DNA from 4 places in the Hoeflea sp. TYP-13 genome. Region 4 is predicted to be linked to each of the others. Evidence: predicted binding sites of a transcription regulator. Region 4 holds the regulator's gene; each other region holds the start of a gene.
The links. Region 4 encodes LexA, which represses DNA repair genes until DNA is damaged. Its sites were predicted from a motif close to TGTTCNNNNTGTGTTCNG; they were not measured.

Region 1 (3,118 bases), on a different contig from region 4:
CAGGTCCTGCCTGTGACGGCCCGGTTCAATCACCTGCCTGTCGCTGTAGCGGGCAAAGGCCCAGGCGGCGCCAGGCGTATCGGCAATGGCGGCCCGCGCCATGAGGCCGCCGACGCGCAGGCGGGAAGTGACATCGGCAAGCATTGCTTCTTCGCCGCCGAAAAGATGGGCGCAGCCGGAAATATCCAGATAAAGGCCGGCACAGCTTCCCGAAACCGTCTCGGGCAGCCGTTCAAGCGCCACCAGCGGCGTATAGCGGTCGCACCAGGCGGCAACGGCCTCAAGCAGCGCCGCATCGGCTTGCGGGTCATAGTCGAAAACGTCGAGATCGGGAAACAGCGCCCGCGCATCACTCAGCGTCTGTTCCACGCGCAGGCCCGCCTGGTGGCCGCAACCATCCACGGCGACAAGACGCATGGCATTTTTCACCTTTGCGATCGCGGCAAGGGGCGGTGCGTCAGGACGCCCGTTCAAACGCCATGACCTGCCCCATTTGCGGCGCGCCATCCGGTCGGTCGAAAGGTGCGGCAGGGCGATCGACATAATCCGTTGGGACATGTTCAAAACCGTGTTCGTGCTGATTCCATGCAACGGTCCAATGCCCCGTTTGACCATTGCGGTTGCGTTCAAGGACAAGGCTCAGCCGCAAAAGCCCGATGCCCCTTTCAAGGTGCGGATCGGCAGCCGATGGCTGTGCGCTCACATGCCATCTGGTTGCCGCCGCATTGGCCTCCTCGTCGCCCCCCTGCCGAAGGATGCCGACAAACAGCCCGTTCTGCTGTGCCTTCAGCATCAGACGGCGGGTCGCCGTCATGTCGAAGCTCGGCTGGTTGCCCTTCACCTGAAAGACAACGCCGGCAAGATCGGCACATTTCGCCGCCTCGTCGCTGGCCCACAGCGCGGATTTAAGATCGGCGGGACGCACCAGGACAAGCCGCGCCGGGTCGAGCCCGAACATGGAAAGCCCGGCGGGAAAGAGCTGCCCGCCATCCAGCCGGCATGCCGGATCGCAGATCCACACGATGCGGCCCTGCCGCTGTTTCATGCACCCGGCAATCAGCCCGGCAAGAAAGCCGGTGGCCGCGCCGATATCGCGGGTCAGGGAACAGCGCACTTCATGCAGGGCAAAGACCGGAAAACCGTCTTCAAAAACCGCATCGATGGCATTAATGCCGAATGCGGCAGTTCCGCTGTCCCCGCGCATCCGCGCATGGCGCGCAAAAGAAGCATGCCGCCTGTCGATCCTTGCGACGGCGCCCTGCAATGCCTCTATCCTTTGCCGGTTGCCCTGCATTGTTTTTCCGCATGTTCTTGTTTTGTTCTAATATTGATTCCAAAAAAAACATAAAGAGTCAAGCAAGTCGAACAGGAGATTTTCAGCGGTTTTACTTGTATTTGCGAAAGCCTGCCAACTAAAGTTGTACTACCAAAGCAGCCGGCCATTGCCCCGATCCGGCCAAATTTCGCCAGCATAGGCGGCCTCGGGAGGCATGAACCTTAACAGGAACATAAACAATGACGGATACCGCCTCCCAAGTCAGCACGGGTTTCATTGCTGCAATCGAACGCACCGGAAACCGGCTGCCCGACCCCGTCTTCATCTTTATCTGGCTGATTGTGATCCTGATGCTGGTCAGCGCTGTCGCTGCCTATTTTGGTCTGTCCGCCATTCATCCTGTCACCGAACAGCCGGTGGACGCAAAAAGCCTGTTCTCGGCGGAAAATCTGCGTCAGCTGATGACCAAGATGCCGACGACGTTCACCCATTTCCATCCGCTGGGTTATGTACTGGTCGTCATGCTGGGCGCCGGGGTTGCCGAACGCACCGGATTTCTCGGCGCGGCCATGCGCGCCGGTGTCCGCGATGCGCCGAAACTGCTTTTGACGCCGATCGTCGTCGCCGTCGGTATGATCGGCAATCTTGCCGCCGATGCGGCCTATGTTGTCCTCATCCCACTCGCCGGCGTCATCTTCGCTGCCGCCGGACGACACCCGGTCGCCGGTATCGCCGCAGCCTTTGCCGGCGTATCGGGCGGGTTTTCGGCAAACCTGTTCCCCGGCCAGCTCGATGCGCTGTTGTTCGGCATCACCGAGGCCGGTGCGGAAATCCTCGATCCGACCTGGAACGCCAACATCGCCGGCAACTGGTATTTGATCATGGCGCTGTTCTTCATCTACCTGCCGGTCATCTGGTATATCACCGACCGACAGGTCGAGCCGCGCCTCGGGCCGTGGACCGGCGGCGCTGTTGCCGAAGCCGACGAAGCCGTTTCCGGCCCGCTCACCGATGCCGAGCGTCGCGGTTTGAAATGGGCGGGCCTCACCGTGTTCGCCGTCATTGCCCTTTGGGTGTTCCTGACCATCGGCCCCGGCACGCCGCTGATGGATCCGGATGCAAAACCAGAAGCGCGGCTCACGCCCTTCTACCAGTCGCTGGTCGCCGGCTTTTTCTTTCTGTTTTTGCTGAGCGGCTGGGTCTACGGTCACGTCACCGGAACGATCAAAAATCATCGGGATCTGGTGAAGCTGATGTCCGAGTCAATGGCCGAAATGGGCTATTATCTTGTTCTGGCATTCGCCGCTGCCCACTTCGTCGCCATGTTCATCTGGTCGAATCTCGGGCTGATCCTCGCCATCGATGGTGCCGAATTCCTGCGCTGGACCAATCTTCCAGGCCCGCTGCTGCTCGCAGGTCTGTTGGTTCTTTCCGGCTTCATCAACCTTTTTGTCGGCTCGGCTTCGGCCAAATGGGCGCTGCTCGCGCCGATCCTGGTGCCGATGCTGATGCTGCTCGGCATCAGCCCGGAAACGGCGACGGCCGCCTACCGCATCGGCGATTCGGCCACCAACATCATCACACCGCTGATGGTCTATTTCCCGCTGATCCTGATCTTCTGTCAGCGCTGGGACAAGAATTTCGGCATGGGCAGCCTGATGGCGGTGATGATCCCCTATTCGGTCTGGCTGATGATCACCGGCGTCGTCATCATCGTCGCGTGGACGGCCTTCAATATCCCGCTGGGACCGGGCGCTGTGGTCGATTTCAGCCTGACCCGATAAAATCAAAAGGACCGCGCTACCTGTCTCGGCAACGCGGTCCGGTAAATTCCTCGACAGG
Region 2 (3,118 bases), on a different contig from region 4:
GCAGCAGCGGCGAGACCATCGGCGGCGAGCCGGTAGGAAATCGCCTCGGCAATGTGCATTCGGCCGACATTCGAAGCGCCCTCAAGGTCGGCAAGCGTGCGGGCAACCTTCAGTACCCGATGATAGGCGCGTGCAGAAAATTTCATCTGTTCGGCAGCATTCTGCAGCAGTTCCGTTCCCGGCGTGTCGGGTGCGGCAATCTCCTCGATCAGCGATGTCGGACACAGCGCATTGGACGTGATCCCCGGCTGGCCGAGTTCCCTAAACCGCTCCTTCTGGCGCTCGCGCGCCATGGCAACCCTTTGCGCGACATCGGCGCTGCTCTCGCTGTTGCCGGGCTTGATGAGATCCACCGCTGTGACTGCGGGCACCGAAATCCTCAAATCGATGCGGTCGAGCAGCGGGCCCGAGATGCGCGCCTGATAATCCGCCTGGCAGCGCTGTCCGCGCGCGCAGACATGTCCGGGCTCACCGGCCATGCCGCAGCGGCACGGATTCATCGCGGCAATCAACTGTATGCGCGCCGGATAGCTGACATGATGGTTGGCGCGGGCAATGATGCACTCGCCGCTTTCGAGCGGCTGGCGCAGGGAATCAAGCACCTGCGGCGTAAATTCCGGAAATTCGTCGAGAAACAGCACGCCATTGTGGGCGAGCGACACTTCACCGGGTTTTGCACGAAATCCTCCACCCACCATCGCGGCCATCGAGGCGGAGTGATGGGGTGCCCGATAGGGGCGCCGGTCAGACAGCTCGCCACCCGTCAAGAGTCCCGCAATGGAGTGGATCATCGACACTTCAAGAAGCTCGGCCGGCGACAGCGGCGGCAATATGGACGGAAGCCGTGCCGCCAGCATCGACTTGCCAGAGCCGGGAGGGCCGGACATGAGCATATTGTGGGCGCCGGCGGCTGCGACCTCCAGCGCCCGTTTGGCCGTCTCCTGACCCTTGATGTCGGCAAGGTCAGGCAGATTGCCGGTGGCGTTTCGCATCGCCGGTTCGGGCCGCGACAGAACCTGCGTTCCCTTGAAATGATTGGCCATGGCAATGAGGCTGCGCGGGGCCAGAATATCCAGATCAGCGCTCGCCCAGGCCGCCTCCGGGCCGCAGGCGGCGGGGCATATCAATCCCTTTTCCCGGCTGTTGGCGCCAATTGCAGCCGGCAGCGCACCGGCAACCGGCGTGATCGTGCCGTCCAGCGACAATTCACCGAGAACAACATAGCCGGACAGCGCGTCTGCAGGAATTGCGCCAAGCGCCGCCATCAGGCCAAGCGCGATCGGCAAATCGAAATGGCTGCCTTCCTTTGGCAGGTCGGCGGGGGCAAGATTGACGGTGACCTTCTTTGCCGGCAATGAAAGACCCGAGGCGTGAAGGGCCGCCTGAACGCGCTCACGGCTTTCGGCAACCGCCTTGTCAGGCAGGCCGACGATGTTCATGCCGACCTTGCCCGGCGCTATCATGACCTGGACATCGACCGGCACTGCGCTGATGCCCTGAAATGAAACCGTGCTGACACGCGATACCATCTACACAATCCACCCGCGGTTGGTTGCAGCCTATGATCGTTCTACCCCAATGAATACACCATTGGCGCTCAATCAACAAGAACAAAAAAGGAACGTCGGCCGTCAGGGCGAATTCCGGTCGTGCGGGAACCGGCTGGACGGAAGGCCCGTTAGGCGATATGTCCATTGCGCGCCCGATTCCGGGCGCTTTGCGGATTCACGAGAAAAGCAACAGGTGCGAGCCATGACAATCCGGTTTCACAAGGGCGATATCAGCGAGAACGACGCGGCCCGTTACAGCGGTGATATTGCCATTGATACCGAAACGCTCGGCCTGAAGCCGCACCGCGATCGTCTGTGCGTTGTGCAGCTTTCGCCGGGCGACGGCAGCGCCGATATCATTCAGATTGCCAAGGGCCAGAAAAAAGCGCCGAACCTCACCGCCCTGTTGCGGGACCGCAAGAAGACCAAGATTTTCCATTTCGGCCGCTTCGACATTGCCGTCCTCTTCCATACATTCGGTATTACCTGCGAGCCGGTATTTTGCACCAAGGTTGCTTCACGTCTGACGCGGACCTATACGGACCGGCACGGGCTGAAAGATAATCTGCGCGAATTCCTCGATATCGATATTTCCAAGCAGCAGCAGTCATCTGACTGGGCGGCGGATCAGCTGAGCGACGCGCAACTTGAATATGCAGCATCGGATGTCCTTTACCTGCACGCACTGCGCGACAGGCTGCAGGAGCGCCTCGACCGCGACGGAAGGGCAAAACACGCAGACGCCTGCTTCAAATTCCTGCCGACACGATCAAAGCTCGACCTGATCGGCTGGGATGACACGGATATTTTCGCGCACAGCTGACAGCGCCTGTCGAAGAAGCCCGCCGCAGAGCACGCAATTTTGACTGGCCCCGCGAGCGACCCTCGCCGTATATTGACCGCTCGAACAGGCGCTAAGCGCGTAAGCCGAGGGGACAATGACCAAAACCGCCAAGGCAAAAGAGCCAGATCAAAAACCGCTATTTTCAACCGTTTCGGAATTGACGGACTGGATGATCGACGGCGCCCGGCCGAGCGCCGATGCCAGGGAAATCATAACCGGTATCTGCGAGGGGCTCGTCGGTCTCGGTGTGCGCATCGACCGTTTCATGCTGTTCATCTACACGCTGCACCCCAATCTCCTGGGCAGCCGGTTCCGCTGGATAAAGGGGGAAGGCGTCGATGTCGCGCATGCGCAAATGGGCACGTTTTCTCAGGAGGTTTACACCTCCAATCCGTTGCCGCGCGTCGTCGAAGAACAGGTGACAATCCGCAGGCACCTCGAAAGGACCGACTGCCCCGACGACTACATCATTGTCGGAGAACTGCGTGAACAGGGCTTTACCGATTATGTCGCACAGCCGTTGATCTTCACCACCGGCGAAACCCATGCATGTACCTGGTCCTCAGCCCAGCAGGGCGGCTTCAGCGACAGGGACATGGAGGTGCTTGGCCAGGTTAACCGGCCGCTCGCGCGGTTGACGGAAACCTATATGCTGCGTTTGAACGCCGCCATATTGCTTTCCACCTATGTCGGCCGCAACAGCGGACACCAAATTCTGGAAGGA
Region 3 (3,118 bases), 350 kb from region 4:
CGCCCCAGATGTGGTCGCCATGATCGTAGAAGATTTCGGAACACGGCCCGCAGGGTCCGGTGTCGCCCATCGCCCAGAAATTGTCATGCGTCGGGATGCGGATGATGCGCTCGTCCGGCAGGCCGGCGATCTTCTTCCACAGATCAAAAGCCTCGTCATCCGTGTGGTAGACAGTCACGAGAAGGCGGTTCTTGTCGATACCGAATTCGCCGGTGATTAGGTTCCAGGCAAGCTCGATGGCTCGGTCCTTGAAATAGTCGCCAAACGAGAAATTGCCGAGCATTTCAAAAAAGGTGTGGTGGCGGGCCGTATAGCCGACATTGTCCAGGTCATTGTGCTTGCCGCCGGCGCGCACGCATTTCTGTGACGTGGCGGCGCGGCTGTAGGGTCGGCTTTCAAGACCGGTAAAGACGTTCTTGAACTGCACCATGCCGGCATTGACGAACATCAGCGTCGGGTCGTTGCGCGGCACCAGCGGGCTTGAGGGAACCACCTCATGTCCGTTATTGCCGAAATAGTCGAGAAATGCCGTGCGGATCTCGTTTACGCTACTACTCATAGAACGCCCTTTGATCTTTCTGTTCCTGCCGACCGATATGCAAAGTAAGTCAGTAATGAATTACCAACGGTCTTTGGGCTTTTATCCGTCCGGCAAGGGGCTGTCCAGACAGTCCTTGCACCGCAACACTTGAGGCAGAAGCGGCGAAAACTGATCCCGGCAAACAAAATGGCCGGCGGCATTTTCATCGCCACCGGCCAGTCCATATTCAATCGCTGAATTGAGGAGCGCTAACCTTCGGCGGCATCCGCCTCATCGGCCTCGCCATCGTCGGGACGGCCTTCTTCAAGCAGCTGCTCGGCGATCAGCCCGGCATTTTGCCGCAGCGCCAGTTCGATCTCCTCCGCCAGATGCGGGTTTTCCCTCAGGAAAGTCTTGGCATTCTCACGGCCCTGCCCCAGCCGCTGGCTGTTATAGGAGAACCAGGCACCGGATTTCTCGACAATGCCGGCCTTTACCCCGAGATCAATGAGCTCGCCGGTCTTGGAGACGCCCTCGCCATACATGATGTCGAATTCCACCTGCTTGAAGGGCGGGGCCATCTTGTTCTTGACGACCTTGATGCGCGTCTGGTTGCCGACAACCTCATCGCGATCCTTGACCGAACCGATGCGGCGGATGTCAAGGCGAACCGAAGCGTAGAACTTCAGCGCGTTGCCGCCGGTCGTCGTTTCGGGCGAACCGAACATCACACCGATCTTCATGCGAATCTGGTTGATGAAGATCACCATGCAGTTGGAGCGCGAGATCGACGCGGTCAGTTTGCGCAGCGCCTGGCTCATCAGCCTTGCCTGCATGCCGGGCAGAGAATCGCCCATCTCGCCCTCGATTTCGGCGCGCGGCGTCAGCGCAGCAACGGAATCGATCACCAGCACGTCAATGGCGCCGGAACGCACCAGCGTATCGGTTATCTCAAGCGCCTGCTCACCGGTGTCCGGCTGTGAAATCAGCAGGCTTTCAAGATCGACGCCAAGCTTGCGCGCATAGACCGGATCAAGTGCGTGTTCGGCATCGATAAATCCGCAAATGCCGCCATTCTTCTGCGCCTCGGCAACCGTGTGCAGCGCCATGGTCGTCTTGCCCGAGCTCTCAGGCCCGTAAATTTCGATTATGCGCCCCTTCGGCAGTCCACCAACTCCGAGCGCAATGTCCAGCCCCAGCGACCCCGTCGACACGGTCTCGATCTCGACAACGTTCTCGTTGGAACCGAGCTTCATGATCGAGCCCTTGCCGAAAGCCCGTTCGATCTGCGAGAGCGCCGCGTCGAGTGCCTTGCTTTTGTCCACCGATTTTTCCTCTACAAGCCGCAAAGAGTTCTGAGCCATTCCGTCCACCTTTAGGTTATATACGCATCACTGGCAATGAAAGCCGCCGGGAAAAAATGTACTGCATTTGTTCTCGTATTGCAACCACACCTTAAGGCAGTGTATTTATACAATAAAATACCGCGTGTTCTATTTTTGTTTTAATATTTTCAATCCTGATGACAATCAGGAAACCGACCGTTCCAATGCACAAGAACGCGATTCGGCGTACGTCACAGAATCATCCCCATATCCCGCAGAGGGCATTCGTGATGCCGATCCCCATAAATTCGCCGCACGGTCAGGCCTGATATTTGAGATTTGAATTGCATTCCGGCTTGCCGTAAGGCAACTGCTTCATTTCAGGGCCGCATCCGGCCCTTGGGAAAGGCAATTGCTGATGGCACGCGTTCTTGTTTTCGGCGGCGCACATATCGACAGACGCGCAACGATCAGCGGCGAGACCGTGCCGGGCGCGAGCAATCCCGGCAACTGGCACGAAGAGCCCGGCGGGGGCGGTTTTAATGCGGCGCGCAATCTGGCAGGGCTTGGCGACAGTGTCGCCATGGTGTCGGTGCGCGGTGGCGATGCCGCCGGTGAAGCGGTCGGCCAGGCCGTCGAGGCCGCCGGCATTGAGGACATGGCACAGGTCTTCCTCGACCGGAAAACGCCCAGCTATTCGGCCGTTCTTGAAAACAATGGCGATCTCGTCATTGCCGTTGCGGATATGGATCTCTACGACCGGTTCGTCTACCGCCAGCTGTCGCGAAAATCCATTCGCGAGGCGGTTGCCGCGAGCGATTTCGTGCTGTGCGACGCCAACCTGCCGCCCGACACGATCGGCGCGCTTTCGTCGATGACGGCTGCGCATGAAAAACCGCTTGCAGCGATTGCCATATCGCCGGCAAAGGTCCCTCGCCTGTCGCAGGCTTTTACAGGCCTTTCCGTCCTCTTTCTCAATGCTGCCGAAGCCGACGCGCTGTGCGGCGGACCGGTTCAGCCGCAATTATGGCCGCAGAAACTGCGCGCACTCGGCATCACTTGTGCGGCGATTACGCGTGGCGCGGAACCGGTGCTCGGCTTCGACCGTAAAGGGGTCTTCCAGATTGCGCCGCCTGCAATCGACAGCATTGTCGACGTCACCGGCGCCGGCGATGCATTGGCGGCGGCAACGGTCAACGCAATGGTCAATGGCGCCGGCTTCAGCGACGCTTTGAAAAGCGGTGTCGCGGCGGCAGGCATCGCTGTGCGTTCC
Region 4 (3,118 bases):
GCCGACTTCACCGGCGGCGAGAATGGGTTGCAGGGCGTGCCGCGCGGCTACGCGCTGGGCCTGTTCGACCTGACGGACAATCTGGCCATGTACTATTTCGTGCTGATTGTCTTCCTCACAGGCTTCGCGGTGATCGCCCGTACCGTGCATTCGCCCTTTGGTCAGGTGCTGCGCGCCATTCGCGACAACGAGGACCGCGCGGTCTCGCTCGGCTACGACGTGGAGCGGGCCAAACTGCTCGCCTTCACACTCTCGGCTACGATTGCGGGCCTCGCCGGTGCCACGAAAACGGTCGTCTTCCAGCTTGCCTCACTGACGGATGTCAACTGGCACATGTCCGGCGAGGTCGTGCTTATGACCCTCCTCGGCGGCGTTGGCACGCTTATCGGCCCGGCCTTTGGGGCAGGCGTAATCATATCATTGCAAAATCTCCTTGCGTCGGGCCCGCTCAGCGCCTGGGTGCCCGTGGTCATGGGTGCGATCTTCGTGCTTTGCGTACTGGCCTTCCGGCGCGGCATCGTCGGAGAATTCGCCGCAATGATGCGCCGATCCTTCTAAAGTCCGGAGGGAAACAAAGAAAGAGCATCGGATATCCCGTATTCACAGGTGTATGGGATTATGTCCTGAAAAAGTCTTTGGCTATGAAAAGACAATAAAATCAAAGCGTAAATAACTATTCGGGATGAGTTGAATGTCACCCCCACAATCCAGCGCGATTGGGAATTCCGGAAACAATAATAAATTCAAGCGCTTATAAAATTCACAATCTAAAATAACTCCCTGCGCTTCTCCAATCCCGGTCCGCAATAGCTTCCTGCCTCCCCGGGAATTCCCCTTCACCATTCATTCACCTTTGTCCGGCACATTCACAACACTTGCAGAACACAACTGGAACATATAGTGTATGTTCTGTATTTGTTTCTCCGATTCGGGAGCACTGCGATGCTGACGCGCAAACAACATGAACTTCTGCTTTTCATCCATGAACGCATGAAGGAAAGCGGTATTCCGCCGTCCTTCGACGAAATGAAGGAAGCGCTTGATCTCGCATCCAAATCCGGAATCCACCGGTTGATCACGGCACTGGAGGAACGCGGTTTCATCCGAAGGCTTCCCAACCGGGCAAGAGCGCTGGAAGTGCTGCGTCTTCCCGAAACGATGATCCCGGCATCGCAGCCGCGAAAAGGTTTTTCCCCGAGCGTTATTGAAGGCAGCCTCGGCAAACCGGCAACCGAATCGAAAGCCGCCCCCTCACCTGTCGATGACGGCGTCGAAGCCGCTGTCAGCGTTCCCGTCATGGGCCGCATTGCCGCGGGCGTTCCGATCTCGGCGATACAGAACATCACCCACAATATCAGCGTGCCGCCGGACATGCTTTCAAGTGGCGAACATTATGCGCTTGAGGTCAAGGGCGACTCGATGATCGAAGCCGGCATATTCGACGGCGACACGGTGGTGATCAAGAACGCCGCGACTGCCAATCCCGGTGAAATCGTCGTCGCTCTCGTTGATGATGAAGAGGCAACGCTCAAGCGTTTCCGCCGCAAGGGCGCATCGATAGCACTTGAAGCGGCAAACCCCGCCTACGAAACAAGGATTTTCGGCCCCGACCAGGTGAAGATCCAGGGTAAACTCGTTGGCCTGATCCGGCGCTATCATTGATTGCCAGTCGCGGAAACCGCTATTGGTCGCGCATCCACTTTGGCGGATTGTGATGGAATGATCGGCTGCGCCAGTCATAGAACCGCTGCTCAGTCCAGGGCCGGTTCGTGTGGCCGATGGCGGATCGAACGAGGAGTTCACCGGCTTTATTCGGCATCCCGATTTCGAGTGACCCGCTTTGCCGCAGCATTCTGCCTGTCACCAGCATTGCTCCTGAATAACAGCGTTCCATGGCGATTTTCTTGGCGGTGATTACGATGTCGGCGCTATCGCAGGCCGCTCCGATCGCTGCAAGGTCCTCGACAACGGCAACCCTTGTTCCGGCGGCGGTCACAGCTCCACAATAGGTGTCTTTTACGCAGACGAATGACGGCTTTTGGCCTCGCATGCTTTCAAATAGAGAAGGCAGATCGGTAGCGCTGACACCCGAATATGTCGGTGCGATATGCCCGTCCCTGACGATTGAACGCTGCCATTGTTCGAATATGAAGGTTGATGGCCGCCTCCGGTTCGTTGCAAGGCCATTTTCCGTGACCAGGGCGACGAGCCTGCCATCCTCGGAAACCAGCAAGTCCGGTTTCCGGTCGGGCTCGACCACCACAAAGGCAGCAATGGCAATTGCGCAGACGGCAAGACCAATCAGCCTTAGGCGCGTCTTTGCGAGCACGAAAACGAGAAAACCCGAAACAAGAGCGGAAAGAGCCAGCCAGTTCATCCGGCCGACAACAATGACGCCGCCGAGGCCCTCGACATAACGCGCTATCGCGATCACCGCATCAAGCCCCCAGCCCATCGCAACCAATGGCCAGTGCTCCAAACCGAGTGGCATGACGAGCAGCGAAATAAGCCCGGCAGGCATAACGACAAACGTCACGATGGGCATTGCCAAGAGGTTGGCTATGAGACCGAATGATGCAACCCGGTGAAAATGGTAGATGGCGAATGGCGCAGTCGCCAGGCCCGCGACCAGCGACGTCAGTGCAAGACCGGCGAAGAATACCAGCACGACCCGGAACAGCCCAGGCGCCGAATTACTTTCAAACAACCGACGTTCCGACCATCTGCGATCCCATAGCCCGTAGGTGGCGATGAGCGCCGCGGTTGCCGCAAAGGACATCTGGAACCCGGGTCCGACCACTGCTGACGGGGAAATCAAAATGATGATGATCGCAGCAATTGCAACATTGCGCATTGTCAGAGCCCGCCGATCCAGAAGCACGGCAACAAGAACGATTGCAAGCATGATCCAGGCGCGCTGTGTCGACACACTGCCACCCGAAATGAACAGGTAAAAGGTCGCGACAAGCAAGGCACCTGCTGCGGCAATCTTTTTGGCAGGAACCGCCTGGACGAGTGACGGAAAAAAACTGAAGCAGGCACGCATGAAAAAGAAGAATGTCCCGGCAACCAGCGCCATATGAAGTCCGGAAATCGCCAGGACATGCGCCAGACCACT

Region 1: ABVT35_RS25435 (ImuA family protein) is a predicted target of LexA. The motif match lies at 1,307-1,324, and genes of this name have one in related genera.
Region 2: ABVT35_RS22065 (YifB family Mg chelatase-like AAA ATPase) is a predicted target of LexA. The motif match lies at 1,607-1,624, and genes of this name have one in related genera.
Region 3: recA (recombinase RecA) is a predicted target of LexA. The motif match lies at 2,010-2,027, and genes of this name have one in related genera.

The regions. Positions count from the first base shown of each region.
Region 1 is NZ_JBFRBB010000005.1:512,585-515,702, forward strand. Features, by position in the region: gene ABVT35_RS25430 (DNA polymerase Y family protein) at 1-558, opposite strand, end outside; gene ABVT35_RS25435 (ImuA family protein) at 458-1,294, opposite strand; gene ABVT35_RS25440 (AbgT family transporter) at 1,516-3,060, shown strand.
Region 2 is NZ_JBFRBB010000004.1:378,233-381,350, reverse strand. Features, by position in the region: gene ABVT35_RS22065 (YifB family Mg chelatase-like AAA ATPase) at 1-1,529, opposite strand, end outside; gene ABVT35_RS22060 (ribonuclease D) at 1,753-2,373, shown strand; gene ABVT35_RS22055 (adenylate/guanylate cyclase domain-containing protein) at 2,489-3,118, shown strand, end outside.
Region 3 is NZ_JBFRBB010000002.1:615,515-618,632, forward strand. Features, by position in the region: gene alaS (alanine--tRNA ligase) at 1-559, opposite strand, end outside; gene recA (recombinase RecA) at 790-1,884, opposite strand; gene ABVT35_RS13255 (carbohydrate kinase family protein) at 2,264-3,118, shown strand, end outside.
Region 4 is NZ_JBFRBB010000002.1:263,334-266,451, forward strand. Features, by position in the region: gene ABVT35_RS11575 (branched-chain amino acid ABC transporter permease) at 1-558, shown strand, start outside; gene lexA (transcriptional repressor LexA) at 943-1,662, shown strand; gene ABVT35_RS11585 (ComEC/Rec2 family competence protein) at 1,682-3,118, opposite strand, start outside.